One region of the Levilactobacillus zymae genome, then DNA from elsewhere that is predicted to be linked to it. Evidence: predicted binding sites of a transcription regulator. Region 1 holds the regulator's gene; each other region holds the start of a gene.

Region 1 (10,979 bases):
GTTGGCCCCCGGACAGCGAGATGCCGTCTTCACCAACCTGGGTGGCATAACCGGCCGGCAGTTGGGCGATTTGGTGGGCCAGATCACTCTTTTTCGCCGCAGCGACCACTTGGGCTTCCGTTGCCTGGGGCCGGGCAAACCGAATGTTTTCCAGAATGCTATCCGAGAATAGGAAGCTTTCCTGCGGCACGTAGCCGATAGCCGGCAGATAACTGTCTAGCGCATAATCCTTGATGGGGTGCCCCCCAAACCTAATTTCACCTTGATAATCGTCAAATTCGCGCAAAATTAATTTCATGATGGACGACTTACCAGCACCTACCCGGCCCACGATACCCAGGGTGTGGCCGGCTGCGAGGTCAAAGTTGATATCGTGTAGACTGGTCTGTTCGTCGTCGGGATAGTTGAACTGCGTCACGTGGTAGTTCAGGGCCCCCTGCGGCCGCGTCGTTAACCCATCCGTTTTGTCAATGACCTTACTTTGCTGGTTCAATAGTTCCATGACCCGGTCATAGCTGGCGTTGCCCCGTTCCATGGTATTAAATAACATCCCCACGGCAAACATCGGCCAGACCATCATGGCCAGATAACTGATAAAGGAGACCAGATTACCGATGGTGATGGTCCCTTGCATGACAAAGGTTCCCCCGAGCACGATGGTGGCCACGTACGAGATGGAAATAATCAGGGTAATCCCCGGATCGAACAACGAATCTAAGTGGTTGACGTGCCGGTTGATCTGAATGGTTTGCGCAATCTGTCGATTGTAGTCGGCAATGTCTTCTTGGTCCTGGCCTAACGCCTTAATCACCTTGATACCACTAATGCTTTCCTGAGCCTTGTTGTTCAATCGCGAAAAGGCTGCCTGGGACTTACCAAACGCCCGGTGAATTTTTTGCCCCAAAAACCAAGACACTCCCGCCAAAAACGGAAACGGAATGATTGCTAGTAACGTCAACCGCCAGTTAATCAAGGCCATCATGGCAATCAACGTGGTTCCCCCAGTAATGATGGCGTCGGCAAATTGGAGGATTCCCCCGCCAGCCACCCGTTGCACGGCTTCCAGGTCGTTAGTGGCGTGAGCCATCAAGTCTCCCGTTCGGTAACGCTGATAGAAGGTGCGGTCCATACGCATAAAGTGTTGGAACAATCGATCCCTTAAAAGCTGTTCCAACCGTGCCGCACCACCCCAGATGGCATTACGCCACATGTAGCGCGTCACATACTGGGCCACCGCCGCGCCGGTCACCAACGCTAGATCAAACGCTAATAGTGACCCGGTCATCGTCCGTCCGTGGATACTGTCGACCATATTCCCGATAATTCGGGGCGGTACGATAGCAATGATGGCCGTTAATAATAGCCCGATGACTCCGACCAAGTAACGTCGCCACTCAAGGCGAAAGTACCACGCTAATTTTTTAAAGATACTCACCCAGCATCCCTCCTTAAATTAAAATACGATTAGAAACTAATTATAGCAGACTTAACTATTCTAGCGAACTCCGCTAAAAAAGCAATCAAAAAAACTCGTCACCAACCGCTGGCGACGAGTCTTCCATTAACGAAGCTATTTCTTAGTATTACGGGATTGTTGTTGCATGGCATTCATCATTTGATGAAGCTTTCGTTGCGATGGCTTTTGCCCCATCTGTAACATCATGGCTCGTAATTGATCTTCATTAATAGGCGGATTGTCTCTCAGGTAGTTTTCCATGTATTTGCGAGCACCGAAAAAGCCCCCGACGGCACAGGCAATTCCGACGACGATCACGATAAGGATCCAAATTCCAGTTGACAAGACGTTTCCCTCCCTTACAAAAGCATTCATTAGACAATTTTACACAAACTTAACCCAAAATAAAAGAGTGAATCTCCAAAAAGACTCACCCCACTACCCTAATCGTCACGTAATCCTTTGTCCCGTTGGACCTGGCGAACCTTTTCGGGCGTGACCTCTTTACCATTTTTATCGTAAACCTGCATCATTTCGACCTGGCTTTTGAAGCTTTCGCGAAAAAGCTTCAGGTATTGCTGCCGTAAATCAGCCCGTTCGGCTTTTTCGGCAGCCGTTAATTCCGTTTTCTTGGCCTTATGCGCCAGTTCATTAATGCGCACGAGTAATGTATCCATCGTGGTTTCTGCCATTAGCGCCCCACACTCCTTCGGTAATTTTGATAATTAGTGATTGAGTTGATTCAAAACACACCCTATCATATCAGGGTTAATTTCAGAATTCAACCGATTAACCCGAACATCTGTTTGAAAACGTTCGCTACCTATGCTAGAATTGGGTTAAACTATACTACGAATGACGAACGAGGTGGCAACACTATGACAAAAGCATCTGAGAGTAAACAACTTGCCGTTCTCCGGTTCATCTGGGAACGAGTTAATGAGAAAGGCTACCCGCCAACTGTTCGAGAAATTGGCGAAGCCGTTTCACTGTCGTCAACATCGACGGTTCACGGCCACATCGCCCGTCTGGAAAAGAAGGGGCTCCTGACTAAGGACCCCACTAAGCCCCGGGCTCTGGAGGTCACGGCAGCTGGTTTAGAAGAACTAGGTGTTCACGAACAGCAGACCCAGATTCCCGTCTTGGGAACCGTCACGGCCGGCGAACCCATTTTAGCCGTCCAAGAGGCGACCGATTACTTCCCGGTGCCCCCAGAATTTGAGAGCAGTGAAGATCAGCTTTTCATGCTGACCATTCGGGGTGAAAGTATGATCAACATCGGGATTTTAAACGGTGACCAGGTCATCGTGCGGCGCCAGCAAACTGCCGACAACGGAGACATTGTGATTGCCATGACCGAGGACAACGAAGCCACGTGCAAGCGATTCTTTAAGGAAGCCGATCATTACCGACTTCAACCGGAAAATGACACCATGGCACCGATTATTCTCAATCAAGTCGCCATTTTAGGTAAAGTTGTGGGCCTCTTCCGTGACGACGTCCATTAAATTACTTTCTAAAAAAAGCGTTTCTCGCCAAATTGGTGAGAAACGCTTTTTGCTTGGTCGTTAGATGACTTCGCCTTCGTACCGGTTCGCCGGTAACGTGGCAAAGTCGTAGGTCGCTAACGCGTCTGCTTGGGTCAAGTAGGCTTGTAAGCTTTCGGCCAACATCAGGTTAACGATGTTATCCTTCTCGTGCACCAAAACCACCGGGGTATGACTATGATAAGCATACCCAATCTCAAAGGCAGCCCCCGAATCGACCTGATCATCCACATAATCCGCTAGGGCCACGACAACGTCAGCGGCATCGATCTGATCAGTGTCCATCTTAAACGTCTTAGCACACCACGTCGGCGTCCCCATCTCAAAGTCTCGCACCTCGTTTAGTCGGGGACTGAAGACCCGGTTGACCTGTGGGTTGGCGGCCAACGCCTTTTCGGCCCGACCGATTCGTTCTAATTGCTCGTCATCAAAAAAAGGTCCTGCTAAATAGATATTCGTCACGTTAATCTCCTCGTTTTCTCTTTGGTAGGTCCATTATAGCGAAAAAGTTAACTTTTAGCGATATATTTTTCTTAATTGTCCGTAATTTAATATTAAGTATATTATAAAGAGGCCTCCAGATGGCGGTTATCCTTTAAATTCGTAACAATCTCACGACCGTCGGCGATACTGGCGCTGCTGATGCTGCCGTCCTGCCAAATAAAAGGTCGCGGTATCTGCCCCCACGGGTAATTGCACATCCCGTCCGTTATTAGGTAGCTGTTGTTGAAAAATAGCTTCGTACTCCGCTACGCTGACGGCTTGCCGATCGGCGAGTAACGAGGTCAGTGCGTCATCATCAAAGCCCACTTGATAGTGTGGCTGAAGCGTGCCGCTGTAGAATTCACCTTCGGCTCCCGAACCGTAACTAAAACAACCAATCCGCTCACCGGATTGCAACGCACCGTGTCGTAACAGTGATAGTAAACTAAGATATAGTGACCCGGTATACAGGTTCCCCACGTTACGGTTATCCAGCTGACTAGCCTCAAAGGCCGCCGTGAGTTCCTGCTGATGCGCGGGAGTCGCTTCCGGCAAGACCTGCCGCAGACCCTTACGGCCCATCTTGGTAAATGGCAAGTGGAACACCATTGCCGCAAAGTCGGCAATGGTCCGTCCCGTTTGTTGCTGATAAGCCGCCCAAGTCTCCTTGAAAAAGTCCAAGTACACGTTGGTCGAATATTTCCCGTCCACTAAGGCTTCAGTCCGGTCCAACGGTCGCCAAAAATCCATCACGTCGGCCGTGTGGTAAGTGCTAATGGGATCGAGTGCTAAAATCTGTGGATTCGCCGTTACCAACATCGCGACGGCCCCGCCACCCTGGGTCACCTCGCCGGCCGTTCGGAGACCGTAACGCGCCACGTCAGCTCCAATCACCAAAACCTTCGCCGTCGGCCGCACGCGCACGTAGTCGGCCGCCAACTGTAGACCGGCCGTGGCGCCGTAACAGGCCTGCTTAATCTCAACGGCTCGGGTGTCAGCTGACAACCCCAGCAAATGAGCCAAATAGACCGCCGTAGCCTTAGAATTATCGATGCCCGACTCGGTTCCGAACAAGACCATGTTGATGTCGCTTAAGTCCGCCGGCGTTAAAATCTGTGTCGCTGCGTTAGCCGCCATCGTCACCACATCTTGAGTCGGTGGAATCACCGCCTGTTTATCCTGACCGATACCAACGTGGTACTTAGCAGGATCTACTCCCCGTGCCAGGGCCAACGCCGTCATGTCTAAATACAATTTGGGAGTGTAGAACCCCATTCGATCAATTCCCACCGTTACGGTCATGTTGCTTATCCTCCTTGAAAGCCATAAATTACTGGCATTAACCTTACCATTTTTCGGGGATTCTCGGCAAGCTTTCCCGTTATTATCACCAACAATCTACGGGTTAATCAATTCGTGATTTCCCAGTCAAAACGCTTTTTGTAAGCTACAATTTCTCTAGAGTTTTCCCGCTTCCAGTTTCTTCAAGACTTCTTGAAGTTTCTGGTGTTGCGCAGGTGTGACCTCAGGGTACCGTGGATCCAGTTCGGCGAGATTATTCGCTAAAATCGTCGCAACCAGTAACCGTGCCGTGGGCTTATTGTCGGCTGGAATCATGTACCAAGGATTCTTCTCAGTGGCCGTATGGGTCAGCATCTGGGTATAGGCTGCCTGATAAGCATCCCAATAGCGTCGTTCCTTAAGATCACTAGGATCGAACTTCCAGTTCTTTTCGGGTAACGCCAACCGTTTGGCCAGTCGCGTCGTTTGTTCATCGTAAGACAGGTGTAAAAAGAACTTGTAGGTGACAATTCCCTGATGCCGTAAGTATTGTTCGTAGTGGCGCAGGTCGTGGTACCGCCGCTTAAAGAATTTGTCGGTCACATCGGTGGTCGCGTGAACGTCGGGTAAATGTTGCCCCACTAGGATCTCCGGGTGAACCCGGCTAATCAGAACGTCTTCGTACTGGGAGCGGTTAAAGATGGCGATCTCCCCGCGAGCCGGTAACGCCTGGTTGATGCGCCACAAAAAGTCGTGTTGCAAATCTACCGACGTGGGTCGTTTAAAACTTTCCACGCGCGTCCCCGACGGATTTAAGCCACTGAAAACGTGCCGAATGAGGCCGTCTTTACCGGCGGTGTCCATTCCCTGTAAGATGACCACCACCCCGTTTTCCTTTTGCGCAAATAATCGTCGCTGCAGCTTTTGTAGCATGATCAGATCGCTTTCACGAATCTGGTCTGCATTCGCCGCGATTTCCTGCGTCGGCCACTGCGTGAGATCCATACTTTGTTTACCGTCATACCGATATGGTGTTAAGTCCATACGCTCATCTCCTAGCTTTAGGTTTACCATAACATGTTTACCCCCTAAAGCGGTTATTTTGTCTTCGTAAAACGTCTTACGTCAGGATTTTGGCCGCCAAAACCTTAGCGTTCTGTTAGGTGAGTTGCTATACTTAACTTGTACCTATGTCGATGAAGAGGAGTCTCAATTATGAAAAAAATTACTGCTTATTTTGTGCGTCACGGACAAACCATGCTGAACCACTACAACAAGGTTCAGGGGTGGATTGACTCCCCCCTAACTGCTAAGGGGCGTGCCGACGCGCAACGGGCCGGGGAACAGTTAAAAAACATCCCCTTCGTTGCCGCGTACAGTAGTGACTCCGGGCGCGCCATCGAAACGGCGCGCATCGCGCTGCGGCAAAACCCGGCCAACATGAACATTGTTAGCTACCAGTACCCCGAGTTTCGGGAACAGTGCCATGGTTACTTTGAAGGCAACGATCTCAATCAGATGTGGCAATTCGTCGGCGCCCAAGTCAAGCTAACCTCTGAGTCTGCGGTGCTGGGCACTTACGGGTTGGAAAAAGCTCGCGACCTGATTCACCAAGCGGACCTGTACGGCGAAGCGGAAAATAACGACATGTTTTGGAAGCGTCTAGACCGTGGCTTTGACAAGCTCCGCGCCAACTCTAAAGACGGCGACGAGGTCTTAGTCGTGTCTCACGGCATGACGATTCGGTCCATCGTTGACCGCTACGCCCCCGATCTCGATCTGGGGGTGGCCACCATCAACGGTAGCATCACCAAGCTAGAAATTACGGACGACAACATCCACGTCGATTTCTTCAATAAAGTTGATTTCCAATCTTAATTTCGCTTAAAGGAGTGCGCCACTATGAAAAATATTCACCGTTCCCTCAATAACCGCGTCATCGCTGGCGTTATCGGCGGGTTGGCCGAACATTGGGGCTGGAACCCCACGTTAGCACGAATCATTTTCGTCTTACTGGCAATCACGCCCGCCTTTCCGGGCCTAATTGCCTACCTCATTCTCTGGATGATCATGGGCGATCCAGCCTAGCTGACCGCCTTACATCGCCGCTCAGATCACTGGGCGGTATTTTTTTATAGACATTTTGATGTATTTGCATCAAAATTATGTTACACTAGGTCCGTTCCCGAAAGGAAGTGCGTCCGATGCCTGACGTTTTACGCGAGATTGGCATGATTGCTCGCGCGTTAGACTCAATTAGCAACGTTGAATTCAAGCAATACCAGTTAACCAAGGGCCAGTATCTGTACCTAGTACGCATCTGCGAACACCCCGGCATCATCCAGGAGGATCTGGGTAAGCTGATCATGGTGGAACGGTCAACGGTCATCCGGGCCGTGCAAAAATTGGTGGCGCAAGGACTCGTTGAAAAACGTCCCGATGCCACCAACCGTAAGATTCGTCATCTATTTCCGACCCCCCAAGCCCAGCCCATCTATGCTCGGGTCATAGCCGAAAACGCCTATTCCACTCAGGTGGCCCTTCAAGGCCTTAATCCGACCGAACAGGCTCAATTGGGCCACTTATTGCAACGCGCCCGGCTGAACGTGGCTACCGACTGGGAAGCCGTTCAACGAGGCCAAACCCGCCACTATTAATGATAAAGGAGTTTTTTAATGACTATTCAACTTAAACCTTGCACCCGCGATGATTTATCCGCGCTCCAGGCCGTCAGCCGTGAAACCTTCACCGCGACATTTGGGGACCAAAACACCCCGGCCGATTTAGCAGCCTACCTGGACACCGCCTACTCATCGGCTCAACTGACTCAGGAATTGGAAAATCCCGCCTCGCAATTCTTTTTTATTTTGAAGGACCAAGCCGTGGCCGGCTACTTAAAGTTAAACACCGGTACCGCCCAGACGGAGGCCATGGGTCCCAACGACTTGGAAATCGAACGGATCTATCTCCGGACGGCCTTTCAACACCAAGGCCTCGGGAAGCGGCTCTTTCAAGTTGCTCTCGACCAAGCCCATCAGCAGCATAAAACCCAAATTTGGCTCGGCGTCTGGGAACATAACCTTAACGCGCAGGGTTTCTACCACAAGCAAGGCTTTCGGCAAATCGGTCAACACACCTTTACGCTGGGCAGTGACCCCCAGACCGACTTGATTTACGCCAAAACCCTTTAATCTTAACGCCACTCTTCCCGCAACAACCCGTACTGGTACTCGTCATGATACCCGTCGGCTAAGCGTTCGTTTTGCCGCAACCGCCCCTCGGGTTGAAAGCCAGCGCGCCGAGCGACGGCATTACTGGCCAAATTATCCACGGCCGCTCGAATAGTAAGTTTGTTTAGGTCGTAATCCCGAAACGCCAAATCGCACATTCCCCGCGCTGCCTGGGTCATGAGCCCTTGTCCCCGAAAGGGTGCCCCCAACCAGTACCCAATATCGGCACTTTGGTTTGTGGGATCAAACCGGTTACAGCTGATCATGCCCACGATTTGCTGGGGTAACCACACCACCAAGTTCAAAGAAGTGCCCTGTCCCAAATGCTGATTGACCAGCCGTAAAAAGGCTTGTTCATCGGCCACTGTGCGGGTCGTCGCCACCCACGGCAGGTACCGAACTAGGGCGGCGCGGTCCTGCTCAATCAGGGCAAATAAGGCGGCTGCATCCTTGGCGGGCCGCGGAACCGCCAAAGCTAATTCTGGGGTAACCTGATAAGTTAACATCGTTGCCATCTCCTCTACTTTTAACGCCTCTCAGCATACCACACGAAAACGCGCCCAACGGTCAGTTAACCGTTAAGCGCGTTTTTAATCATATTAAGTTAAGTTAAAAGGTGGGTGCGTTAGGCCTTGTCGACCGCGTGACCACCGAAGCCATTCCGCAGGGCGGAAACGACCTTCCCCGTAAAGGTGTCGTCCTCCATGGAACGGTAACGCATCATCAAAGAAAGGGCAATGACTGGCGTTGGCACTTGTTGGTCCAGTGATTCTTGTAAGGTCCACTTACCTTCACCAGAACTGTGCATCGTGCCCCGGATTTCGTCCAACTTAGCGTCCTTTGCAAAGGCTTCCTCAGCCAATTCCATGAGCCATGAACGAACTACGGAACCAGCATTCCACAGCCGGGCAACGGCTTCGTTGTCGTAGTCGAATTGGCTGTGTTCCAGCACGTCGAAGCCTTCACCAATGGCTTCCATCATGCCGTATTCGATCCCGTTGTGGACCATCTTCAGGTAGTGACCGGAACCAGCAGCACCGGTGTACAGGTAACCGTTAGTTTGGGCGATGCCTTCAAAGACGGGCTTCAAGGCGGCGTCGAAGGCTTCTTGAGAAGTTCCCCCGATCATAAAGTTACCGTCGCGACGGGCACCGGATTGGCCACCAGAAGTCCCACAGTCGAAGAAGTTAATGCCCTTGGCTTCGGCCTTTGCGGCGTCTTCCACGGAGTTCTTCCAGAAGGAATTCCCACCGTCAACGATGTAGTCACCCTTGGCTAAGGTATCCGTTAACGTGGCGATCGTGCTTTCGGTTGGCTTGCCGGCCGGCAGCATCAACCAAACGATCTTAGGTGATGGTAACTTGCTCAACAGGTCTTCCAAAGACGTTGCGGCTTCAGCACCCAGCTTAGCAGCTTGGTCGACAAAATCTTGGTTTAAGTCAAATCCAACAACTTCTTGGTCGTGATCCATCATGTTTTGGGCTAAGTTTAACCCCATTTTCCCTAATCCAACTAATCCAATTTTCATGGTTAAATTCCCTTCCTTGGTGAAAAGTCCTAATGCCTTTTATCAAACAAGCATTATTATATGAAAAAGTTTTACACTTTTCAAGCCTAAAAACTGAAAAAAAGTTACATTTTTAATTTAATTGCCAAATTCCCTCAGTTTAAGGCGTTTGACTGGCCACCCCCATTCAAAAATAATCGGGTAACCGGTATACTATGAGTAACCACAATCGTTGAGGAGGAATCTATTCATGAAAACACTTACCGTTGACTTCGTGCGTCACGGGCAAACTTTATTTAACATTTTAGACCGCCTACAGGGCTGGTCCGATTCGCCACTAAGCGCGGCGGGGCTAAAAACCGCCGATGAAACCGGACAACGATTAAAAACCGTCCATTATGATCACTACTATTCATCCGACCTGAAGCGAGCTATCGATACCGCCCACCACGTGATTGCGCCGAACCAGTTTAGTCAGGCGGAACCCACCCAGCTGAAAGATGTCCGAGAAGTCTACTTCGGTTCTTTTGAAGGCGCCGATAACACCGCCTCTTGGATTACGGCTGCCCGACCATTGGGCTTTAAGACCCAAGCCGAGATCATTGCCCATGACTCCTTTTCCGCGGCCCGCGACGCGATGCACGCTGCCGACCCGCTGCACCTCTCCGAAGACGGTCAAACGTTCGAAAACCGAGTTAACCGGGGATTACAAACCTTGTTGGACCAGGGACAAGACGGCCAGCGACTGTTGGTGGTCACGCACGGCACCTACATTCGCTCCTTAGCCCTGCGCTTTGGTTCGCAGTTCGACCCGTTAACCGTCTTCCCGGGAAACGGCAGCGTCACCACCCTGACCCTGCAAACGGCCGACAATGCCGCCGGGTTCCACGCCGAAGTCACCGCTTATAACCAACTTTAACCTAATTATGCCGCAAAAAAACTCATGACCGTCAACCGACGATCATGAGTTTTTAATTGATTTACTTTAATAAAACCTGTAGTCCGGCGGCCAATAAGCCCCCTACCAGGGGACCACACATGGGAACCCAGGCGTACGACCATTCGGCACTACCACGGTTCGGAACCGGCAAGATGGTATAGGCCAACCGGGGGCCCCAGTCCCGGGCCGGGTTGATGGCAAACCCGGTGGTGGTCCCTAGCCCCATCCCGATCACGGCGATCAAGGTCCCCACGATGAAGGGTTTCATCCCCTGAGTAAAGTCACCCAGATTCAACAGGATGAAGATAAACGCCCAGGTCGCGATGGTTTCGGACAGGAAGTTAAAGACCGGATTAGCGATCGCCGGGCGCGTAGCGAAGATGCCCACGGAGTTCCCGTTTTTCGCCGACGTGGCTTGAAAATGCGGCCGGAATTGGATGATGACCAGCGCGGCGCCCACAAAGGCCCCCAGAAATTGGCCTAATAGGTAGGGCAATACCTGGTCCCACGGGAAGAAACCAAACGCCGCAAACCC
Region 2 (10,979 bases), 210 kb from region 1:
CGGCAGGGTAAAAAGCACTACACCGTCCGCATCAAGAAGACCGGCTTACGCTTCGTGAACAACGGCCACACGGGGACTCAGGGGCGCTCCGCCCGGTACCGCTATCTGGGCGATCACACCTACCTGGTCAAGGAGCGTACCGCGCACACCAAGAAGTTCCGTCAGACGACCTTCAAACTCAAGGGCGGCGCACTCTACGTCCTGGGCCGAAAATACCAGCGGGTGGCGCATTAACTGTGATGAGAGTGGGACAAAAGGCGTTCAGCGGAACTAGCTGCCTTTGGGCGCACGTTTCGACACCAAATATTCGGAGACGAAGACGAAAAGGAGTCTGAGACTTTTGTCCCGGACCCTTTTGTTTTTACCCTGTGCGTCACCGGCTAGAAGTGCTACAGTAATGGCAGATCTCCGATAGAAAGAAGTCCTGTTCACATGTCATTGGTAACGCCCCTGGGACAACGCTTGACCTACGTTCACGACGGCCTGACGCTCCCCGTTTACCGGCACGGACCGGTTACGGGAGAAGCGGTCTTACTCCTCCACGGCTTCCCCGAAACGGCAGCCAGCTGGAACGCCGTGGTGACGCGGCTCACCGCAGCCGGGTATCAGACCTGGGTTCCCGTCATGCGCGGGTATGCGGCCACCGCGACCCCGGCGGGCCGGCAAGCCTACACCACGACTCATCTGGTGGGCGACCTGACCGCCCTAATCACTCACTTTCATCTCGCCCGCGTCCACGTGGTGGGTCACGACTGGGGCGGCTTTTTGGCGTGGAAACTCGCTCAGTTAGTTCCCGCTAAGCTCCGTTCCCTAACCATCCTTGCCACGCCCCATCCGTTAGCACTGGTCTGGGCGTACCGGCATTCGACCCAGCTGCTGAACAGTGCCTATATCGGCGCCTTTCAAGTACCCCGGATGGGCGACTGGTTAGCTTACCGGTTATTGCCGCACCAGCTCCGGTCTTCCGGGTTAAGCGCGACCGCCACCACCGCGTTACTGGCCGCCTTTCCTACCGCCGCGAGTTTGCGCGGTCCCGTGAACTGGTACCGCGGGATGCTGGTGCCCCATCAACCGACGGTCCCTGATCCGTTGATCCATGTGCCAACCACCTACGTTTGGGGTCGCCACGATCCGTTCTTGGGTGCGGCCGCGGCCCAGAAAACCGCCGCGTTCGTGACGGCCGACTACCGGTTCGTGGTTCTGAACAGCGCCCACTGGTTACCGGAGGAACGCCCAGTGGCGACCAGTGCGGCCATCCTAGAACGTTTACAGCGGGCCTAAGCCCAAAAAGAGTCCCCCCGACGACTAGTCATTAGCCGTTAGGGGGACTCTTTTGAGTCAATCAGTCGTCGCAAGGGACGATCAACTCGTTAATTGGTGGCCTGGCGCTGAAAGAAATCGTGAATCTGTGCCAAAAACTGCCGTTCAAATGGGGCAGCGTAGTGCTGCTCACGCACGATTTTTCGAGCAGCGGTATTGGTCGCAACCTCCCCGTAAACAAAGTCGGCATCGCCCCGTGCATTACGGGGACGTTCGATTCGCGCCACCTGTCGGCCATCCCGGCGATCGACGGGCACGAAATAGTCGGCGCCGGCATGGTTGGCCACCAGATAGATCATTGTGGGCATGGCCCCAGCTCCTCCCTGCTTCTTCTGGCTGGGTCTCTAGTAGACCACATCCGCGAGCGTTAGGCGACCTGGACGCCACCGCCAGATTAGTGACTTTCATAACCAACGCCAAAAACGCCTACCAGACACAATGGTCTGATAGGCGTCGGATTAAACGTTAACGATTAACTTTTAGCCTTCGAAAGCGGCGGTCAATGGTGGGACCACTTGCTTCTTCCGGGAAACAACACCTGGTAAGCTAGCCCGGTTTTGCGCTAACTTCACGTTAAAGGCCTTTTCCACGGCAGCCCGAGTGGCATCGTCACCCACCACGATGAGTTCGGAGTCACTGGTCAAGACGTTGGTGGCCAAGGCGATGAACAGGTCGTAGCCCTTGTCGGCGTTTTCGGCAGCCATGGCCTTTTCTATGCCGGCTTGCCGGTCCAAGACGTCCTGTAAGTCAACCGTGTTGATTTGGTCGATCCGCACGCTCTTACCAGCCATGTCGAAGGACTTGGCATCGGCGTCGATCAATTCTTGGTCACTCTTAGCGGCCAAGTTAGTGCCGGCCTTTAACATCGCAATCCCGTAGCTTTGGACGTCGATGTCGGCGATTTCGGCTAATTCACGCACGGCTTCGCGGTCGACGTCGGTCGTGGTTGGCGACTTCAGGAGTAACGTATCCGAAATGATGGCGGATAACATCAAGCCCGCCAACTTCGCTGGGATTTCGATCTTAGCTTCGTTGAACATTTCCACTAAGATCGTGCTGCAGCAGCCCACGGGTTCGGCCCGGTAGTATAACGGGGCAGCCGTTTCGAAGTTACCAATCTTGTGGTGATCGACGACGGCGTCAACAGTGACTTGGTCGCGGTCGGCAACACTTTGTTGGGCTTCGTTGTGGTCGACCAACATCACGTGGTCGGTTTCGTTAGCCACCGTCTTGACAACCCGGGGAGCCGGTTCATCAAAGTGGTTTAACACGTAGTTAGTTTCCATGTTCGGATCGCCCAAGGCAACGGCTTCAACGTCTAAGCCCTTTTGGCTTTGGTAGTAAGCAAACGCCTTAGCCGCCACAATGGCGTCGGTGTCCGGGTTTTGGTGACCAAAAATCAATACTTTACTCATGGATAAAAACTCCTTTAACGAGATAGTTTGAATGGTGCTTAGTTGTTACGCAATTGTTTAAGCCGCGAGATATAGTCATCGGTATGCAAGTACCGGTCGAACTGGGCCAAAAAATGGCTAATTCGCGGGATCTCCGCCTTACCCTTGCGGAAGACAAAGGCTAAATCAAAGCGGATGTTGGGATCAAAATGGGCCGTCCAGGTTGTTGGTAAGGCCTCTTGACCGATCATGAAAGAATTTGGGAGCGCCGTGGAAGCCAGGGTCTGCATCGAAAATTGCAACAACTGGGTTGGCGTGGTGAAGTTCGCCACACTCTTCGGAAAGTCGGCCAGCTGATTCTTATAGGCTTCGTGCAGCGTCTGGTTGAGGTAATACCCCTCCGGATACATGACCCAGGCTCCCGTCGTGGTGTCCTTAAACTTTACCCGGCGTTTCTTGGCCAACTGCTCATCGTGGTGGATGAACAGCAGGTCGTCGGAAATGATCTTCTTGGATTCGTAAGGCTTCCAATTCTTGATCGAATCGTCCGGCAGATACATGATGGCCAGGTCGATACGGTTGTTTTCCAGCTGCTCCCAAATCTCCTTACGCGTTAACATGTGAAAAGAAATCCGGATCCCTGGGTTATTCTGGTACGACCGAATGGCAAAGTCTTCAAAGACCGCATCTTCAATCGAAGCCAGGAGTCCGATGTTAATTTCTCCTTGCGTGGCACTCGTGGCCTGCTGGATCTCATCGGTGGCTTGGTTCAGAATCCCGTAAATCTTATGGGTTGCCGCCAGCATGGTGTACCCGGCATCTGACAACCGCAACTTCTTCCCAACGGAATAGAACAACGGTGCCCCCACCGTACGCTCAAGCTTCTTGATCTGCTGGGTCAATGCGGGTTGGGTGATCCCCAAAATCTGAGCGGCCTGCGTATAGTTCATGGTCTCAGCCAACTGTAAAAAATACGTTAAGGTCTTGGAAGAAAAGATACTTTCCTGTTTCGTCTTCATCGCGCTTACTCCTTATGACTGGGGTGCGAGGAACCTCGGCGCACTTATCAGTCTAATGGTTACCATTAATCATAATGATAGCCTGGATTTCGGGAAAGCGCAAATAATTCTGCTTATAAATACATTCATGAACACTTAATTCAGGACCAACTCCGTGGGTTTAACCCGCAACTGGACCGGAGTACCTTCCACGTCCGTGTCGACCACAAACGACCCGTTAGCGTAACGGCCACTGAGGGGATGCTCCGTCGGGATGACATCGTGCGTCCGTTCGCGACTGGTGATGATTTCCAGGGCGGGATTGCCACTCGGAATCGTGAGGAAGTCGACCACACGGTGTGGTTCGCGTTTTAACTCCCGGAGAATCAAGACCCCGCGGCGCGCTCGGCTGGTAACGGATAATTCCTTCATTGCCAGGCGCTTAAAGGCCCCTCGTTGGGTGACTAAGGCGATGGTATCGTTGTCGGTGACCAGCGCTAAGTTGACCACCTCATCGTCGTTGCGTAAGTCCATGGCCCGTACCCCGGTGGTCCGGGCGCCGTTGACCGAGACTTCGTCGATGGCGTAACGCAAGGCGTAGCCGTTCTTGGAAACTAGCAGGATGCCGCGTTGATCATCGGGATCGGCCAGGTAGGTGACCGCCACAACCCGCGCGTCTGGGTGCTTCAGCTTCTCGTAGACCGCGGCGCGCTTCTTGTAGGTCCGTCCCGGCGTGAGCGCGTCAAAGGCAGTCTGCTTGATGTACCCGTCACTGGTAGCGATTAAAAAGTGCCCGGTCTCTTTAAGACTCTTGAAGGCAAAGGTGCCCACGATTTCCTCGTCGGGTGCCAGGCCAATGGCTTGACTGATGTGTTCCCCGGTTTCCTTCCACTTCACGTCGGCAATCTCGTGAACCGGTCGGTAGATTAAGTTCCCCTGATTGGTAAACATCATCAGGTGATCGAGGGTACTGAGCTGTTCCATGAAGATCGGGTAATCCTCATCCTTTAAGCCGTTTTCGGCCGCATCCGAGGCCGTGTACGACCGGATGCTGGAGCGTTTCAGGTAACCGTCATGGCTGACCATGACGATGACCTCTTCGTCGGCGACCGTGACTTCCGTTTTGATCTTCAAGTCTTCAATCTGGTCTTCGATGGTGGTCCTGCGCGGATTCCGGTATTCCTTGGCCACGGCCTTTAACTCTTTACGCAACACGGCATTTAGGGTCTTAGGATCGGCCAAAATTTTGTGATCGGTTTCAATCGCCGCGGCGAGCTTCGCCGCTTCAGCTTCTAACTGGGTCACGTCGGTGTTGGTCAACCGGTACAATTGTAGGGCCACGATAGCGTCGGCCTGCTTTTCGGTAAAGTCGTAGGCCGCCGCCAGGTTATCGCGGGCGTCCTTACGGTTCTTCGACGCCCGAATGGTCTTGATGACCTGATCGAGGATCGATAACGCCTTGATCAACCCACTGACGATCTGTTGCCGGTCCAAGGCCTTCTGTAAGTCGTACTTGGTCCGCCGGGTGATCACGTGTTGCTGATGCTCCAGGTAGGCGGATAGAATGGCCTTGAGGCCCACGTGCTCGGGGCGTTGGTGGTTGATGGCCACCATGTTGAAGTTGTAGGTCACCTGCAACTCGGTGTTCTTAAACAGGTAGTTCAAGATTCCTTGGGCGTCGGCGTCGCGTTTGAGCTCGATGGCGATCCGTAACCCGTCGCGGTCGGTCTCGTCCCGGACTTCGGCCAAGCCTTCGACCTTTTTACCCAGGCGAATTTCGTCAATTTTCTTGACCAATTGGGCCTTGTTGACCTCGTAAGGGATCTCGGTGACGGTGATTTGACTCTTGTTCCCCCGGAGTGGTTCAATGGCCGTCTTGGAGCGGACCACGATGCGGCCGCGGCCGGTCTCGTAGGCCTTGACGATGCCATCTTTCCCCTGAATGATGCCGCCGGTCGGAAAATCGGGACCCTTCACGAATTCCATCAAATCGGCCAGTGTGGCCTTGGGGTGACTCAACAGGTAGACGCACGCGTCGATGGTTTCACCTAGGTTGTGCGGCGGAATCTCCGTGGCATAGCCGGCCGAGATCCCGGTCGAGCCATTGACCAACAGGTTGGGAAAGCGGGCCGGTAAGACGGTCGGTTCGTATTCCGTATCGTCAAAGTTTAAGACCATGTCGACGGTATCCTTATCGATATCGCGTAACATTTCTCCCGATAGCTTACTGAGACGGGCTTCGGTGTACCGCATTGCGGCCGCCGGGTCCCCGTCCATCGAGCCGTTGTTCCCGTGCATTTCCACTAAGGGTTCGCGGACCTTCCAGTCCTGACTCATGCGCGTCAGGGCCTCGTAGATCGAGCTGTCCCCGTGGGGGTGAAAATTCCCCATGACGTTTCCGACGGACTTAGCCGACTTACGGAACCCCTTATCGTAGGTGTTCCCATCCTTATTCATGGCGAACAGGATGCGACGCTGAACGGGCTTTAACCCGTCACGAATATCCGGTAAAGCCCGCTCTTGAATGATGGATTTGGAGTAGCGACCGAAGCGGTCACCCATGACCTCTTCCAACGTTAGTTCTTGAATCTTTTGTCCTTCACTCACGACTGATTGCTCCTTTCACCCTAGGATTGACCCTTAGTTTCGGCGCCCGTTAAGAAATCCTGGTCGTCGTCTTCTAAGGTAAATTGGACGTTATTTTCGATCCACTTGCGCCGTGGTTCGACCTTGTCGCCCATTAACGTGGTAACCCGCCGTTCGGCTAAGGCCGCATCGTCAATTTGCACGCGAATCAAGGTCCGGTTATCGGGATCCATGGTGGTTTCCCACAGCTGTTCGGCATCCATTTCCCCCAGCCCCTTGAACCGCTGCAGGTGGTAACCGTGATTGGCGATCTTCTTGGTTTTAGCGACCAGCTCGTCGTTGGTCCAGGCGTAGTCGATTGTGGCTTTCTTCCCCGTCCGTTGGATCCGGTACAGCGGTGGCAGGGCGATGTAGACCCGGCCGGCGTCGATCATCGGGCGCATGTACTTGTAAAAGAAGGTCAGTAACAGGATCTGAATGTGGGCCCCGTCGTCATCGGCATCGGTCATGATGATGATCTTGTCGTAGTTGGCGGCGTCGATGTCAAAGTCCGCGCCGACCCCGGCCCCAATGGTGTAGATCATGGTGCTGATTTCTTCGTTCTTCATGATGTCTGGTAACTTGGCCTTTTCGGTGTTTAAGACCTTCCCCCGTAACGGTAGGATGGCCTGGAACTTCCGGTTACGGCCTTGCTTGGCCGAGCCCCCGGCGGAATCCCCTTCGACTAAGAACAGTTCGTTCTTGGCTGCGTTCTTGGACTGCGCGGGGGTCAATTTCCCGGATAATAACCGTTCGTGCCGCTTATGCTTCTTACCGTTGCGGCTTTCGTCTCTGGCCTTGCGGGCGGCTTCTCTGGCTTGGCGGGCCTGCGTGGCCTTGCAGATCAACATTTTCCCGAAGTCGCCGTTTTCCATTAAGAAATAGGTTAGCTGTTCGGCCACGACCCCGTCCACGACGGTTCGCGCTTCCGGCGTGCCCAGCTTTTCCTTGGTCTGCCCCTCAAATTGTAAGAGGTTTTCGGGAATCCGTAGGGAGATAACGGCGGACAGCCCTTCTCTTAAGTCGGAGCCTTCCAGGTTCTTATCGCGATCCTTTAAGATGCCCACTTTGCGGGCGTATTCGTTAAAGGCCTTGGTCCAGCCACTGCGCATCCCCGCTTCGTGGGTTCCGCCGTCCTTGGTGCGAACGTTGTTGACGAACGATAACAGGTTTTCCGTGTAGCCGTCGTTGTATTGCGCGGCGACCTCGACTTCGATGCCGTCTTTTTTACCATCAAAATACAGGACGTCGCCTAACGTATCCTTATCTTCGTTGAGGTAACTGACGAATTCCTTGATGCCGTCTTCGAAGTGGTAGGCTTCTTCGCGTTCCTGGCCGGCCCGTTCGTCGGTCAGGGTGATCTTGACGCCCTTTAACAGGAAGGCCGATTCGCGCAACCGTTCCGCCAAGGTCCCAAAGTTGTAGACCGTGGTGGTGAAGATCTTGCTATCGGGTTTAAAGGTCAAAGTCGTCCCGTTATGGGCCCGCGTATTGCCTAATTTATTGAGCGTACCTTGGGGATGGCCCCCGTCGACAAATTTTTCTTGGTAACGCACGCCGTCCCGCACAATGGTGACGGTTAGGGCACTCGACAAGGCGTTGACCACGGAGGCGCCAACCCCGTGCAAACCACCGGAGGTCTTATAGCCGCCCTGGCCAAACTTCCCTCCCGCGTGCAGGACCGTTAAGATGACTTCAGGGGTCGGAATCCCGGAGGCGTGCATCCCCACGGGCATCCCCCGACCATGATCCACGACCGTGATGCTATTGTCGGCATGGATAGTCACGTTGATTTCTTTCCCGTAACCGGCCAAGGCTTCATCCACGGCATTATCGACAATTTCGTAGACCAAATGGTGCAGGCCCCGACTGTCGGTTGAACCGATGTACATACCCGGACGTTTACGAACAGCTTCCAACCCCTCCAAGACTTGAATGGAGGAGTCGTCATATTTTGGTTTTGCTTTCGCCATACGTAAATCTCCCTTTCATTTCCAAACTCTTTTTTAGCGTACTCCCAGTTTACCGCAACACGAACGTATGTTCAATGAAAGGGGTCAAAGCCCCGCCGGGAGTAGCCATAACCACATTATCATACCACAGCGACCGCTGAACTGCCTAGCAACTCTTAGATTATTGGCGTTCGAGATAAAACATGCTAAAATATAAATCAGCTTAATCGACGTCGCGGCCAATGGCCCGATGCCACGCATAAGAGCGGAGGAATGCACTGTGAAACTCGTGAGCTTACTAGTACTAGCCTATCTGCTGGGCGCAATTCCCAACGGGGTGTGGGTTGGTAAGGCTTTCTTTAAAACTGATATTCGTCAGGCCGGCTCCGGCAACATCGGAACCACCAATACCTACCGGGTGTTGGGGCCCTACGCCGGGTCGGCCGTCATGATTCTGGACATCGCTAAGGGGACCGTCGCGACGCTGCTGCCCACCTGGGGCCACGTCACCACCTTTCTGGGGACGGCCACCCCGTTACTCTTCGGGTTGTTCGCCATTCTCGGCCATACGGTGTCAATCTTTAATCACTTTAAGGGTGGCAAGGCCGTGGCGACCTCGGCGGGGATGCTCCTGGCCTACAACCCGTTGATGTTTGTCATCGCCGCGGGACTGTGGGTCAGCCTGATTTACTGGACCAGCATGGTCAGTCTGGCCAGTATGATCGCCTTTACCCTGATCATGATCATCTCACTTTTTTTCCACGATATTTATTTAACGGGCATCGCGGTGATCTTGACCATCTTTGTCTTCTACCGGCACCGCAGTAACATTCAACGCATCCGGCAGGGCACCGAATCGATGGTCCCCTTCGGCCGCGGTTACAAGCAACGCCAGACGAAATCCTAAACTGATTACGACCAAAAAACGTCACCCCCGCGGGTGGCGTTTTTTTTGGTTTAAAAGTAAGTGACCTGATACCCAGCTTCGAAGCTCTGGTGCGCGGCCAAGTGATTGATGGCGACCTTAGTGGCCAACTCGCCGGTAGCGTGCACGTCATCGGCGAGACCCCACCAGGGTTCCAGACAAACGAACGGGGCCTGCTTCGGGTACGGTGACCAGATGCCCAGGTACGGTGCCTTGACGGTCAGGGCCACGCCGTGTTCATCACGCGGGGTGCCTAACATGACCGTGGTCTCATGATTGTCGAGACTTAAGACCTGCGCGTCGTGGGCAAACAACTCGTGGTCTAGGGTTAACGGCTGCGTCAGGTCCAACGGCACGGGATGGCCGGTATCACTGTACGGACCGACTAGCGGGACGCGGGAGTAGACCTTTTTAGGTGCCACCGTGACCTGGTAGTCCTCGAACCGGTTAAAGACGTTCCCCAGCGGGACGTTAAACCCGGGATGCGCGCCCAGTGAGAATGGCAGCTCGGCGTCACTGGGGTTATCGACCGTGAAGTGGACCCGTAGCTGGTGGTCAACTAGCTCGTACTTGACGGTCAACGCAAAGTCAAACGGGTACTTTTCTCGCGACTGGTCGTCACTGGCGTAGCGGAGCGTCACGGACGTGGTGGTTCGTGACCATAACCGAAAGGCGTTGTCGCGAGCGAAGCCGTGTTGGGTCATGTGGTAGGTCTGGTCGTTAACGCGGTACTGGTTGTCCTGTAGCCGGCCAACAATCGGAAAGAGGATGGGCGCGTGCCGCCCCCAGTAGACGGGGTTGGCCTGCCACATGTATTCAAGGTGACTGGCGTTATCCTTGACGCTGGTGAGTTCGGCGCCTTGCGGGTCGATTAAAACGGTAAGATAGGTATTGCTTAGGGTTAACATGGTAAGTTCCTCCCAACAATTATGTAGACCAAAACCCCGACCTGATTCGACCGGGGACTTGGCAAAAAGCGGTTTAGCAATTTAGCGGTTTACAAGATGTAGCGGGACAGGTCCTTGTTTTGAACGATGTCGCCAATCTTGTCGTTGACGTAGTTTTCGGTGATGGTGACGTCGCCCGTCCCCATGTCCGGTCCTTCGTATAACAGGTCTTCCAACAGCTTTTCGAGGACGGTCTGTAAGCGCCGGGCCCCGATGTTTTGGTTCTCGTGGTTCAGTTCAAAGGCCAGTTCGGCGATCCGTTCGATGGCTTCCATGGTGAAGGTCACCTTGACGTTGTCCGTCCCGATCAAGGCAATGTATTGCTTGACCAGCGCGTTGTTGGGTTCCGTCAAGATCTTGACGAAGTCTTCCTTGCTGAGGTCGTTGAGTTCCACCCGAATTGGGAAGCGCCCCTGCAGTTCGGCGATCAAATCGCTGGGCTTGGATTCGGCGAAGGCCCCGGCGGCGATGAACAGGATGTGGTCCGTGTCGATCGTGCCGTACTTGGTCTTGACCTGGGTCCCTTCGACGATCGGTAAGATGTCACGTTGAACCCCTTCACGGGAAACGTCACCGCTGTTTTGGCTGCTGCCCTTGGCGATCTTATCGATTTCGTCTAAGAAGATGATCCCGGTATTTTCGGCCCGTTGGATGGCGTCGTGGTTGATGTCAGCGTTGTTGACCAACTTCTCGGATTCTTCGGCGACCAGGATTTCGCGGGCTTCGGCGACCGTGACCGTGCGCTTGATGCGCTTCTTAGGCATGATGGACCCTAAGGTATCGTTCAAATCGATGCCCATCTGGCCCAGCATGTTGTT
Region 3 (10,979 bases), 170 kb from region 1:
GACCAAAATCCGGCCGCCCTTAGCCAAGTTCTGCAGGGCGCCTACGCCCAAATGAACGAGATTCTAGGCTTACCAGCAGACGATTACGACCACGCCGAGATGATTCTCGCCACGTTTGCTATTTTTACGTTGCCCAACTTTAAAAGCTCTTGGAACGACGCCGAATATACCGACCGGTTTGAGGCCATTTGGAATCTGATCAAGGGCGGCGTCTAACTAAATCGTGCAGACAGACCACTAGCAGGCCTTGGTTAGACCTTAAAATGGTATTCAGAGTGAGCGCTAGGCAATTTTAGCAGCATCCCGCCTCATTTTCTTTTAAATCAAAATGGACGACAACTATTGGCTTTAACGGTCCATAAGTTGTCGTCCATTTTATTATTGTTTTAACTCAGTGCCGGTTTGATAACCATCACCTTACCGCGACAATTGATCCAAACGATACAAGTACCACCAGTCGGGAACGCCAATTGGGTACTGCCCCAACGTTTCGCCCACGATGCGAATTGGTGACCAATCTTGACCAGCCGGTCGCACCAGCAGACCGTCATAGAAGGCTTCATCGACCCCGATGAGGTGGCCGTTGACCGTGGCTCTAACCGGTGCATTCTCCGCCAATAGATTCGCCCACACGTACTCGTAGACTTGGCGGTCGGCTAACGACACGTCCTTGGTCGTGGGCAAATATTGGGGAATCTCGTCAACACCGATTTCACCGAGGTTCGCCCATTCCCGAAAGCCCAAGGTTTCGCCAATTTTTGGCGCCGTCATGGGTACCTTCACCTGAGATAATTGATTGAGGTGGCCCTTGAGTTGGTCACATAACCAATAAAAACCGCTCAAATCATCGGGCGTTTCACTCCACCAGACGCGCAGCGGTTCTCCCGCCGCAATGGCCGCCTGAACTTCCTTAATTTTCTGGACGCTGGTGCTAAAATAGTCCGGGCTCGTCGCATCCTGGTCGTACTGAGCCTTTAAGGTCCAAAAGGGCGCCTGGGCGTTTTCAAACCGATACAAATCTCCCAGTTGAAGGTCTAAGGGCAAACCAATGACGGGTTGGTGCAGGGCTTGGGCGAGATTACTTGCAAAACTTTCGTTAAACGTGATTTCCATGAGGTAACATCCTTTCGGGTCAGTGTGCTGTTCTCATTGTCGCGTAACCGGTTACACCTGACAAGCCTCGGGTGGCCATAGCGATGCGTTTGAACCGAACAGCTGGGCGCCGGGCAGGCCCCCGCCCCGTTTTCTACTATAAATATAATGAGAATGGGTCCGCAAACGAAGCATGTTATAATTACCATACAGAATGGATGCTGAGAAGGTCATTAAAATGCTCGATAGACGTTTTGACCAAGAAACTTTTGCCTGGGCGCTTAAACAGGACCTAGAAGATCTACGACTAGCAGTTGTTAAAGCAGCCGATCCCCAAAAACAAGCTGTTTACGCCGTCCTCTATGATTATGCTCTGGCAAAAAGACAAGATAAATTGATTGCCCAAAAGCGTTTTGAACGCTAATGACTCAGTTCAAATATATCTTGATTGCAGGTGTGAGTGGCGCGGGGAAATCTAGTCTGTACAGTTTACAACCCAGGACCGTTAAAGGAACTCGACGAATCAACAAGGCGGCCATGGAGTTGTGCCAGAACTGATTACGAAACGGTTCCGCCAATCACTGCTTAACTTACCGATAATTGCGGCTCAATGTGATGAGATAATGATCTACGATAATACAAAGCGGTTGGCGCTCGTGTACAATCAGCTAAAACAACGGGTGTCCTATAATCGCTTGGTTGAATACCCCTGACTGCATGATGTGGCATCACAAATACCATTCTAAACTTGATATTGACCAGAGTACTGCTGAAGATGGCAGCCTCTTTTTTGAATCGATTTAACAAGAAAAACGCCCGCCATTCCGCCGAATGGACGAGCGTTTTTCAAGCTTAAACAACCTCAATTGACAACGGATTTTCGGCATTCCATGAACCGCGTTAGCCCAGCCGCCTACCCCGTAACGGTGCGGACCCAAGCGGCTAGCTGATCTGCGGACTGCCCGTGGAACTCGAGTCCGGGTTTCACGGTCGCCTGGTTCACCAGACTGGCAAAGTCCTGTTCATATTGGCCAGCGGTCCCCGCGTCGGTGTAGAACGGCGCGACGGTGCCCGTGTACGTGGCTAAATCCGTCAGTAGGTGTCGCACCGGCGTGGCGACCATCGCACTCCAAACGGGACCGCCAATCAGAATCGTGGCGTATGGCTTAAAATCGGGTAATGTGTTGGTTAACGGCGGCAACGCTCCCGTGCGGAGCTGGTCCTTGGCAATATCCGAAGTCGCAAACATATCGCTTGGGAAGGTCTGACTGGGGACTGTTAGTTCAACGACGTCCGCAGCCACGGCGTTCGCAATAGCCTGGGCCGTGCGTTTAGTCGTGCCAGACCAGGAGTAGTACATAATTAGTGTTTTATTAGTCATACATATCATCTTTCCATTGAGAATTAATTAAAAGTCAACTTATACAAAATTCCGTTTCAACATTTCCGCAAAGCTCTCGATATAGTACCCCGAATTGTCGGCCTTCTAGTAGGCGTAATAATTCTGCCGTAATGGACGCCCGCCCTTAACTAACGGAATCAGCTTAACGATGGCGTGATCCAGCTGGGCTTGCGTCCGGCGGTTAATGACCAAGTAGCCCTGGTTGGCCGCAATCAACATTTGGGCCTCATCGTAGGTCTGGGCCGAAACAAAGTCGCTCTGGACACCCAAGATTTCTCGGTAATACGCCTCTTCCGACGGTGCTGGTTGCGGGTTGGCACCAAGCAGGATGCAGGGTAAGTCAGCCAGGTCGGCGCTTTCGATTTGGTCAGTCGTGACGGGGAGACCCTGATTGACCGCCACCATGAAGTCGCTGTCCGTCAAAAATTCATTTTGGTACTCGTTAGACAGTGCCCGGCGTTGGTCGGCAAAATTCAAGTCGATTTGACCGGTTCTTAATAACTCGTAGAGGTCCTCGTGGGTGCCACTCGTGATGGTGACCTTGACCTGCGGGAAGGCTTGGGTAAACTGTGCTACCGTTTGAAGAAATTCGGTGGCGCCAAAACTCCGCAGATAACCAATGCGCAAGTTAACGGTGTCTGGCTGGGCAATTTTAACGGTTTGGTTCACCAGTTGGTCCACGTCGGCCAAGATGACTTGACTATGCGTGTAGAAGTACTGCCCCGCCGCCGTGACCGCAAAGCTCCGCCCCTGCCGCGTCAACAGCTGAACACCCAGGTGGTTTTCCAATTCCTTCATTTGCTGGGAAATGGCGGATTGGGAAATATGACAGTCGACGGCCGCCTGAGTAAAACTATGATTTTTAACGATGGCGATAAAGTACTGCATCTGTTGGAACATGGGCTACACCTCAAGTTGGTTTTTCTTAATTATAGCAACCTTTTAACGGGTTGCGTTTTTTAGCTACTTAGAGAACGCCCAGTGAGCAGCTAGCGGCCGTAACCCATCCTCAGCATAACCTCTTTGGACATTAGCGGGTTTACAGTCCTTCTTAGGAACGAAAAAGGCACGGTTTCCCGAACCTTTCTCAGCTTTTGGTGTTTTAGGCCTACATTGTTAGGAGCAGCATTAAACTCAACTAATGTGGGTCGTTACGGGCTATTTCGTATTCAATCCCACACTGTCGTGGGCGTAGTAGCCATCATCTGCGATGGCTCGTTTAACAAAGTCGGCAATGGAGCTGATCGACACGTCATGCCCGCCAAAGGGGTCGCCCTTGCGCGTGACTTCATAATTAACGGGACCGCTGGTGAACCAGCCCGGCCGAATCACGGTGTAGGTCAAGTCCGAGGTTTCCACCACGTCAGCGGCTTCCCGGTACGGGCGTAAGACACCATTATGATTCAGGTTCCCGTTACTGCCAACGGAAGCGGGAATTTCGTTATAGATGCCCATTGACGTGATAAACAGCAAGCGTGAGACCTGGTTACGGTCCATCGCCGCCACAATCTTACGGGCAAATTGACCTAACGGGCCGCTCAGAGCGACAAAGACGGCCTCTTGGTTGGCCAGCGCCCGGTCTAAGTCGGCATCGTTGGTCGCATCCCCGGCGATCACCGTTTCCCGGTCACTGGGTTGGAGCCGGCCGGTGCTTCTGGCAAACAGGGTCAACTGGTCATCCGTTTCGTTCAAAAGAGTTTGACGCACGGCGCTCCCAATGGTTCCCGTGGCCCCAATAATCAAGACATTTTTCATCAGGATAGCTCCTTTTAGTCGCTGACGACTAACAACGACTTGATCGCCTGTCGGTGGTCCATGGCTTCATAGGCCGCTTGAACTTGGTCCAGGGTGAAACGCTGCGTGAAGACCTTGCCGGGATGAATATCGCCCTTAAGGACGGCATCTAATAAAATCTTCCGGTCGTCGGACGTCACGGACGCAATGCCGCCTCGCAGCCCAATGTTCTTCCAGAACAAGTTGTTGGTATTCATTTCTGACTTTTTGGGGACCCCCACGCGCCCGACAACGGCTCCGGGACGGCCAACCTTAACAGCGGTGTCAATGGATTGCTCCGTTCCGACACATTCGAGGACCGCGTCGGCACCAGCACCGGTCAAGGCCATCACCTTGGCCACGGCTTCGTCCCCGCGTTCGGCGATAATGTCCGTGGCCCCAAATTCCTTGGCTAAGGCTTGGCGGTCGGCGTGGCGGCTCATCGCAATAATGCGCTTGGCGCCCAATAACTTCGCCGCAATCACGCCACATAGGCCCACGGCCCCATCACCTAGTACGACAACGGTGTCATCTTTTTTCACTTCGGCGCTGGCCGCGGCGTGGTAACCGGTCGCCATCACATCTGCGAGAGTTAAAAGGTTGTTTAACATTTCGTCGGAGTAATCGGCGGGTTGGCCGGGAATCTTGACGAGTGCCCAGTTGGCGTTGGTGAAACGCAGGTATTCGCCTTGGTAGCCCCCGTTGCCCCCCGATTCTTGGTTCAAGCAATCGCCGTCAAAACCCGCTAGGCAAGCGGCACAATGACCACAACCGTGGGTGAAGGGGGCAATCACGAAGTCGCCGACTTGTACGTCCTTGACGTCCGTCCCCACGGCATCGACGACCCCAATGGCCTCGTGCCCGGTGGTTGAACCGGCTTCACGTTGGGAAATGCCGCGGTACCACCATAAATCGGAACCGCAAACACAGGCTCTTACAATTTTGATGACGGCATCCGTGGGTTTTTGAATTTCGGGTTTGGCATAATCCTTGACGACCATTTTGCCGGGGGCCATAAACGTTGCTGCTTTCATTTTAAAATCTCCTTCATTGTTAGACTTAATTGATAGATCCTAGTTTACCCGCTCAACGCTCAGCCACCAATTCCAAATAAACTAGTCATTCATTAGTTTTACTTATGGAAGGTTGCCCACAAGCTTCCAGAACCTTTGGTTGTCATCCCCGCCGGTTTCTTGGTATCATAAAGCCATTAGAACAAACGTTTGGAGGCCCGGTTCATGGAAAAACAACACTACTTAAAATTGATCGATGAAGAACTGGCCACCGCGCCCTGGTTCGTGCAAGAGTACTACCAGGCCAAGGCCACGATTCCCCTGTCACCGGCCACACTGTACCAGTACCTCACGGAGTTTCGCCGCTTCTTCACCTGGCTGATTCAAGAAGGCCTGACGCCGGCCAAACAACCGGCCGACATCCAACTCGACGTCCTGGCTCATTTGAAAAAGGAAACCGTGGAGTTATACAAGTCCGCCCTGTTGAACCAGACCAAGGCCAACGGCGCCCCGGGGAGTCGGTCACACCCGACCATCAACCGGTCGTTAAACGCCCTGTCGTCGCTGTTCAAGTACCTGACCGAAGATACGGAAGACGAGCACGGCGAGGCCTACTTCGACCGCAACGTGATGCATAAGATCGCCCTGGTGCGGACCAACGAGACCTACGCCACTCGGGCGGCCAACCTCAAGACCAAGCTGATGCTGGGTAATACCGACCACGACTACCTGGCCTTCATCGACGAGAAATACGAAGCGCAACTGACCCCAACGCAAAAACGCTACTTTCGGCGCGACAAGGTCCGCGATTTAGCCATCAACGCCCTCTTACTGGGGAGTGGTCTGCGGGTCTCGGAAGCCGCCAACGCGGACCTGCGGCATTTAAACTTGAAGACCAGCACGATTGGCGTGATTCGTAAGGGCGGCCAACGCGATACGGTGCCGATCGCCCCCTGGACCATGCCCTACATTCAGGCCTACGTGGACCAACGCGCCGCCCTGTATCACGCGGCGCCCGGGGACCGGGCGTTATTTTTGACCATCTACCGCGGTCAGGCATCACGCATGCAGGCCAACACCATCGAAAAGATGGTCGCCAAGTACTCGGCGGCCTTCAAGGTCCGCATCACGCCGCATAAGCTGCGGCACACGCTGGCTTCGAAGCTCTACCTGGCCACTAAAAACGAGCAACTCGTGGCCACCCAGCTGGGGCAAAATTCGACCAGTGCGACCGGGCTGTACACCCACATGATCGATGAGGAGCAGCGGGATGGGTTGAAGAAACTGTAACCCCCAAAGGAGCCCAGTGACATGCCAACGATTGAAATTCGGTATTCCAAACCACAAGATTTACCCCAACTGTTTGCTATCGACCAAACCATTTGGAATACGACCAACAGTCCCGGGCCCATCCGCCTTAAAAGTCTGGCGGCTTATCGGCAACATTACCCCGCGGGCAGTCAATTGGTCGCCGTGCGGGGCACTCAGGTTCTGGGGATGATTTCGTGGAACCCCCAGTCGCCCTACCCGTCAATGCACCGTACCTGGAATATCGGGATTGGCGTGGCCCAAACCGCCCAACATCAGGGCGTCGGTAGCCAGTTAATGACCGCTTTGAAAACCGAAGCGCGCCGGCAAGGGATTCATCGCATCGAATTAAACGTTTTGGCCACCAATCTGGCCGCTCGCCAGTTCTACGCACAACAAGGCTTTCAAGTTGAGGGACGGGCCAGAGACGCGTTTTATTTGAACGGCCACTACGTTGACGACTATAGTTTGGCTTATTTGGTTGAACCGTCATAGGGAAGAAACGTGATGAAGATGCCTAAGACCAAAGATGTTTCGCTGGAATTCACCAATAATCAATACCGGCAGATTAAAACCATGGCTGATTTTCACGGTGTTACGGTGCCTACGTATCTGCGGACGGCCATTTTGGCCCGAACGGCGGACGATACGGATTGCCGCGATGCCATGGCTAACCTGAAAGCGAGTCGCGGTGAAACGGTTTCTAGTAACGATATTCGCCAGTGCTTAGGGTTAGGGTAACCGCGGGTACAAAATAAAAAGATCGCCTGAATGCTGATTTCAGGCGATCTTTTATCTATTTAGTGCCAGCATGCCAACTTAGTTTGAGCGACGGGGCAATTGTGGAGATACCGCTTTATCGGCCGCCTTCTGCTGCTTAGTTTGTCTGGCCGCAACGGCTCGAACGAGTTGCCCATTTTGTTTTTTCAAACCCCGCTTTAATCTCAGAGGCCTGTAATTTCTGTTTCAAAAAATCATCAAATTTAACGTTAGTCGTCTGACTACCCCACTTTAATGGTTATTTCCATGGCGCCAGCTTAACCCTTCATTTTCCCCTGCCCAAGCGAGCCAAAATCAAATCAAGACTGGCGGTTCGTGCTATGCTAATCCTATAACTTACGGTTAAGACAACCAGAAAGGAGCCTTCAATTGGCCTTTAACACCCCTCTCGCCGATCAGCTGCGACCCCAATCATTGGATCAGATGGTGGGACAACCCGCTCTCTTAGACCCCGGGCAGCCCCTGCGCCAAATCATTGACCAACACGTGAACATTCCGCTAATTCTCTGGGGTCCCCCGGGAACCGGTAAAACCAGCTTGGCCCGGCTCATTGCCGCTCACAACAAGTATCCGTTCGTCGCGTTTAACGCCTCGACCGAAAATAAGGCCAAGCTCACGGACGCCATCGCCGGATACCCCCATCAGTCGTTCGTCTTGCTGATCGACGAAATTCACCGCATGACTAAGACGCTGCAGGACTTTCTTTTGCCCCACCTGGAAAACGGTCACGTGATGCTGATTGGGTCCACGACCGAGAACCCCATCATGTCCATCGTTCCGGCCATTCGCTCCCGCTGCCAAATTTTCGAATTTCAACCACTCGACGAGGCGGCCATTAAGACCACCTTACAACGGGCCGTCACCACGGTTTACCAGTGGGATGACGACCAGGTCGAAGCGTCCGCCCTCGACCTGATTGCCACCGCGGCCGATGGAGATCTCCGGGTAGCCTTAAACATCCTGGAGACCCTGCACGCCATCGACGGCACCAAGCTCACCGTGGCGGCCGTTCAGCATTTTGCCCGGCAACAGCATTTCAGTTACGACCGCAAGGCGACGAAACATTACGACTACCTGGCCGCCTACTCGGACTCGATGGCCGGCTCGGATACCGACGCCGCCCTGTACTACTTGGCGGTCCTCCTCAAAAACGATGACCTGCCCTCAGTGGTCCGCCGTTTACGGGAGATTCCCTACACCTATATTGGCCTGGCCAACCCGCAACAGGTCACGCAAATCGTGGTCGCTGCCAACCAAGCCGAAAAGGTGGGCATGCCCAAGGCCAAGTATCCGCTAATGTTTGCCACGATGCTGATGTGTATCTCGCCCAAGTCCGGGTCGTTTGATGAGACCTGGGCGCAGCTGGACCAAGATACCGAGCACCCGAACCTGCACCCGATGCCCCGCGGCCTGCGCGACATGCATTATAAACATTCGGAAGAAATCACGGGCGGCGGCTTGATCGACAGTCCGTTTCAGCAACCGCACCAGATTGCCCAGCAAAACTACATGCCCCAGGGTCTCGAAGGTCGGCAATACTACCACCCCAAGGATAATCAGAACGAACGGAAACTGGGCGCACAGTACTTCAAGCTTCACAAATTTATCTATGGTAAGGATTATCGAGATCAAAACCGGAACAACTCTCCGAAATCCTGATAGTTGGGTGAATTGGTCGTGAGTTACCAGGTTAGTGACGGTTGACTAAACGAAAATTTAATCACAAAATACCTCTTTGCATTTATTTAATGGTTACTAACCAATCAATAAACGTTAAGAGGTATTTTTTAGTGAGTAGAAGTGGGGTAACCGACTAATCTACCTAATAATTGAACTTGAAACTTCCCAGTTGTTTAACTGCTTCTGGATCATGGGCATTACCGAATAAACTTTGCTTTTCGTCCAACGCGGCCATGCGGTGCATCTCAGTTGCGGTCAGTTCGAAGTCGTTGATTTGAGCGTTTTCCTGAATCCGCGCAGTGTGCACGGACTTAGGAATTACGACAATCTGACGTTGATTCAGCCATTTTAAAATGACCTGACCGTTAGTTTTACCGTGAGCCGTCGCGATAGCTTGAATTTCGGGATTAGTGAAGACGCCCCGTTGCCCCTCGGCAAACGGTCCCCAAGCTTCTGGAACAATATCGTGGTCCAGAAGCCATTGAACCCGTTGCGGTTGCTGATAAAATGGATGGAGTTCAATCTGATCAACAGCGGGCTTAATCTCGTTGTGCATCATCAGGTCTTGCACCCGATCATTTTCAAAGTTGGCAACCCCTAAGGCCTTCAGGCGGCCATCGTGGTAGGCTGCTTCCATGGCCCGCCATGAGCCATAAACGTCGCCCAATGGTTGATGAATCAAGTAGAGGTCCAGATAATCCAGCCCCAAGCGATCCAAGGACGCCTGAATAGCGGCCTTAGTAGCTTCTTCACCGGCATCTTGAATCCATAACTTAGTTGTCACAAAAATCTTATCACGCGGGATGCCACTTTCGCGAATGGCGGCGCCCACTGCACGTTCGTTACCGTACGCGGCAGCCGTGTCAATCAGGCGATAACCTTGTTGTAGGGCCGTTAAAACGGCCTGTTTGCAGTCTTCGAAGTCGGGAATTTGGAAGACGCCAAATCCCAGTAAGGGCATTTTGAGACCATTGTTTAACGTGAGTTCATTTTTCATTGATTGTATCTCCTCTTCTATTCTGGTGTATTGATGCCGACGCTAGCTTGGTTGTCTAGCGTTGAGTCGTTGATTAAACGAATCACGTAATCCGCGATGCTCTGACGCGAAACATCGTGGCCGCCAAAGGGTTCTCCCTTTTGCGTAATTTCGTAATTGATGGGACCGTTAGTGTACCAGCCGGGACGGATGATGGTGTAGTTTAAGGACGACTGTTCGATCCGGTCAGCCGCTTGCCGGAAAGACTTCAAAATGGGATTGTGGTATGGCTCCGGTGAGTCGCCCAACCACGCCGGAATTTCTTGGTAAATGCCCATGGTGGTGATGAAAATCAGTCGGTGGACGTTGACCCGTTCCATGGACGCCACGATATGTGTGGCAAAGTTGGCCATATCACCACTCAGTGCCACAAAGACGAAGTCCTGGCCGGAAATGGTCTGATCTAGCTGGTCATCATCTAAAACACTGCCGGCGACTGCTGTTTCTCGCTTAGCGTCCAGCTTGAGTCGATTGGCCCGCCGGGAATAGAGGGTTAAATGGACGTCGGTTTGTGCCAACATCATTTTTCGCACGGCCCGGCCGATTGAACCGGTCGCCCCAATAATTAATCCATTTTGCATGTTAGTGAACCTCCTCCGTATGCCAGATAAAGTTGGAATTACGTTCGGCAATGTACCACTGACCATCAATCTTTTCGTACTGGTCTTGATAGCGCACGCCTTCGTTAGTGGTGACCGCTTGTCCTTGGTCGTTGGTCTTAACCAGAGTTACGTAATTGTAGGCAATACCATCCGCATGGGTAGCGTCTTTAAAACTAACGGTTTGTTGACCACTCATGTGAAAGACAGCGGAATAGTCATCCATGGAAGAACTAAAGGCGTTTAGAATGGCCTCCCGTCCGTCTAGTGTAAACGTGACCTCACCATCATTGATG

The links. The regulator LexA, encoded in region 1, represses DNA repair genes until DNA is damaged. The targets are predictions, from matches to a motif close to CNAACANNTGTTNG.
Region 2: the regulator LexA is predicted to act here: its motif matches at 8,371-8,384, upstream of parE (DNA topoisomerase IV subunit B).
Region 3: the regulator LexA is predicted to act here: its motif matches at 5,480-5,493, upstream of xerS (tyrosine recombinase XerS).

What each region holds. Positions count from the first base shown of each region.
Region 1 covers NZ_JAVLAS010000001.1:1,408,656-1,419,634, reverse strand. Annotated here, with positions in the region: partial or broken gene RI501_RS06500 (ABC transporter ATP-binding protein) at 1-1,435, opposite strand, end outside; gene RI501_RS06495 (YneF family protein) at 1,571-1,801, opposite strand; gene RI501_RS06490 (DUF896 domain-containing protein) at 1,900-2,148, opposite strand; gene lexA (transcriptional repressor LexA) at 2,335-2,964, shown strand; gene RI501_RS06480 (nucleoside 2-deoxyribosyltransferase) at 3,025-3,465, opposite strand; gene RI501_RS06475 (hydroxymethylglutaryl-CoA synthase) at 3,616-4,788, opposite strand; gene RI501_RS06470 (PPK2 family polyphosphate kinase) at 4,945-5,811, opposite strand; gene RI501_RS06465 (histidine phosphatase family protein) at 5,983-6,645, shown strand; gene RI501_RS06460 (PspC domain-containing protein) at 6,670-6,855, shown strand; gene RI501_RS06455 (MarR family winged helix-turn-helix transcriptional regulator) at 6,972-7,424, shown strand; gene RI501_RS06450 (GNAT family N-acetyltransferase) at 7,443-7,958, shown strand; gene RI501_RS06445 (GNAT family N-acetyltransferase) at 7,961-8,503, opposite strand; gene gnd (phosphogluconate dehydrogenase (NAD(+)-dependent, decarboxylating)) at 8,623-9,525, opposite strand; gene RI501_RS06435 (histidine phosphatase family protein) at 9,755-10,423, shown strand; gene RI501_RS06430 (MIP/aquaporin family protein) at 10,485-10,979, opposite strand, start outside.
Region 2 covers NZ_JAVLAS010000001.1:1,615,340-1,626,318, forward strand. Annotated here, with positions in the region: gene RI501_RS07510 (hypothetical protein) at 1-234, shown strand, start outside; gene RI501_RS07515 (alpha/beta fold hydrolase) at 433-1,281, shown strand; gene RI501_RS07520 (hypothetical protein) at 1,371-1,628, opposite strand; gene RI501_RS07525 (manganese-dependent inorganic pyrophosphatase) at 1,800-2,735, opposite strand; gene RI501_RS07530 (LysR family transcriptional regulator) at 2,774-3,733, opposite strand; gene parC (DNA topoisomerase IV subunit A) at 3,869-6,319, opposite strand; gene parE (DNA topoisomerase IV subunit B) at 6,340-8,310, opposite strand; gene plsY (glycerol-3-phosphate 1-O-acyltransferase PlsY) at 8,570-9,196, shown strand; gene RI501_RS07550 (aldose 1-epimerase family protein) at 9,247-10,122, opposite strand; gene hslU (ATP-dependent protease ATPase subunit HslU) at 10,212-10,979, opposite strand, start outside.
Region 3 covers NZ_JAVLAS010000001.1:1,578,001-1,588,979, reverse strand. Annotated here, with positions in the region: gene RI501_RS07350 (TetR/AcrR family transcriptional regulator) at 1-216, shown strand, start outside; gene RI501_RS07345 (DUF3658 domain-containing protein) at 418-1,113, opposite strand; gene RI501_RS07340 (hypothetical protein) at 1,331-1,516, shown strand; gene RI501_RS07335 (flavodoxin) at 2,006-2,473, opposite strand; partial or broken gene RI501_RS07330 (LysR family transcriptional regulator) at 2,513-3,394, opposite strand; gene RI501_RS07325 (NAD(P)H-binding protein) at 3,653-4,249, opposite strand; gene RI501_RS07320 (zinc-dependent alcohol dehydrogenase family protein) at 4,264-5,301, opposite strand; gene xerS (tyrosine recombinase XerS) at 5,506-6,570, shown strand; gene RI501_RS07310 (GNAT family N-acetyltransferase) at 6,592-7,083, shown strand; gene RI501_RS07305 (hypothetical protein) at 7,096-7,329, shown strand; gene RI501_RS07300 (replication-associated recombination protein A) at 7,738-9,027, shown strand; gene RI501_RS07295 (aldo/keto reductase) at 9,191-10,045, opposite strand; gene RI501_RS07290 (NAD(P)H-binding protein) at 10,063-10,665, opposite strand; gene RI501_RS07285 (nuclear transport factor 2 family protein) at 10,667-10,979, opposite strand, start outside.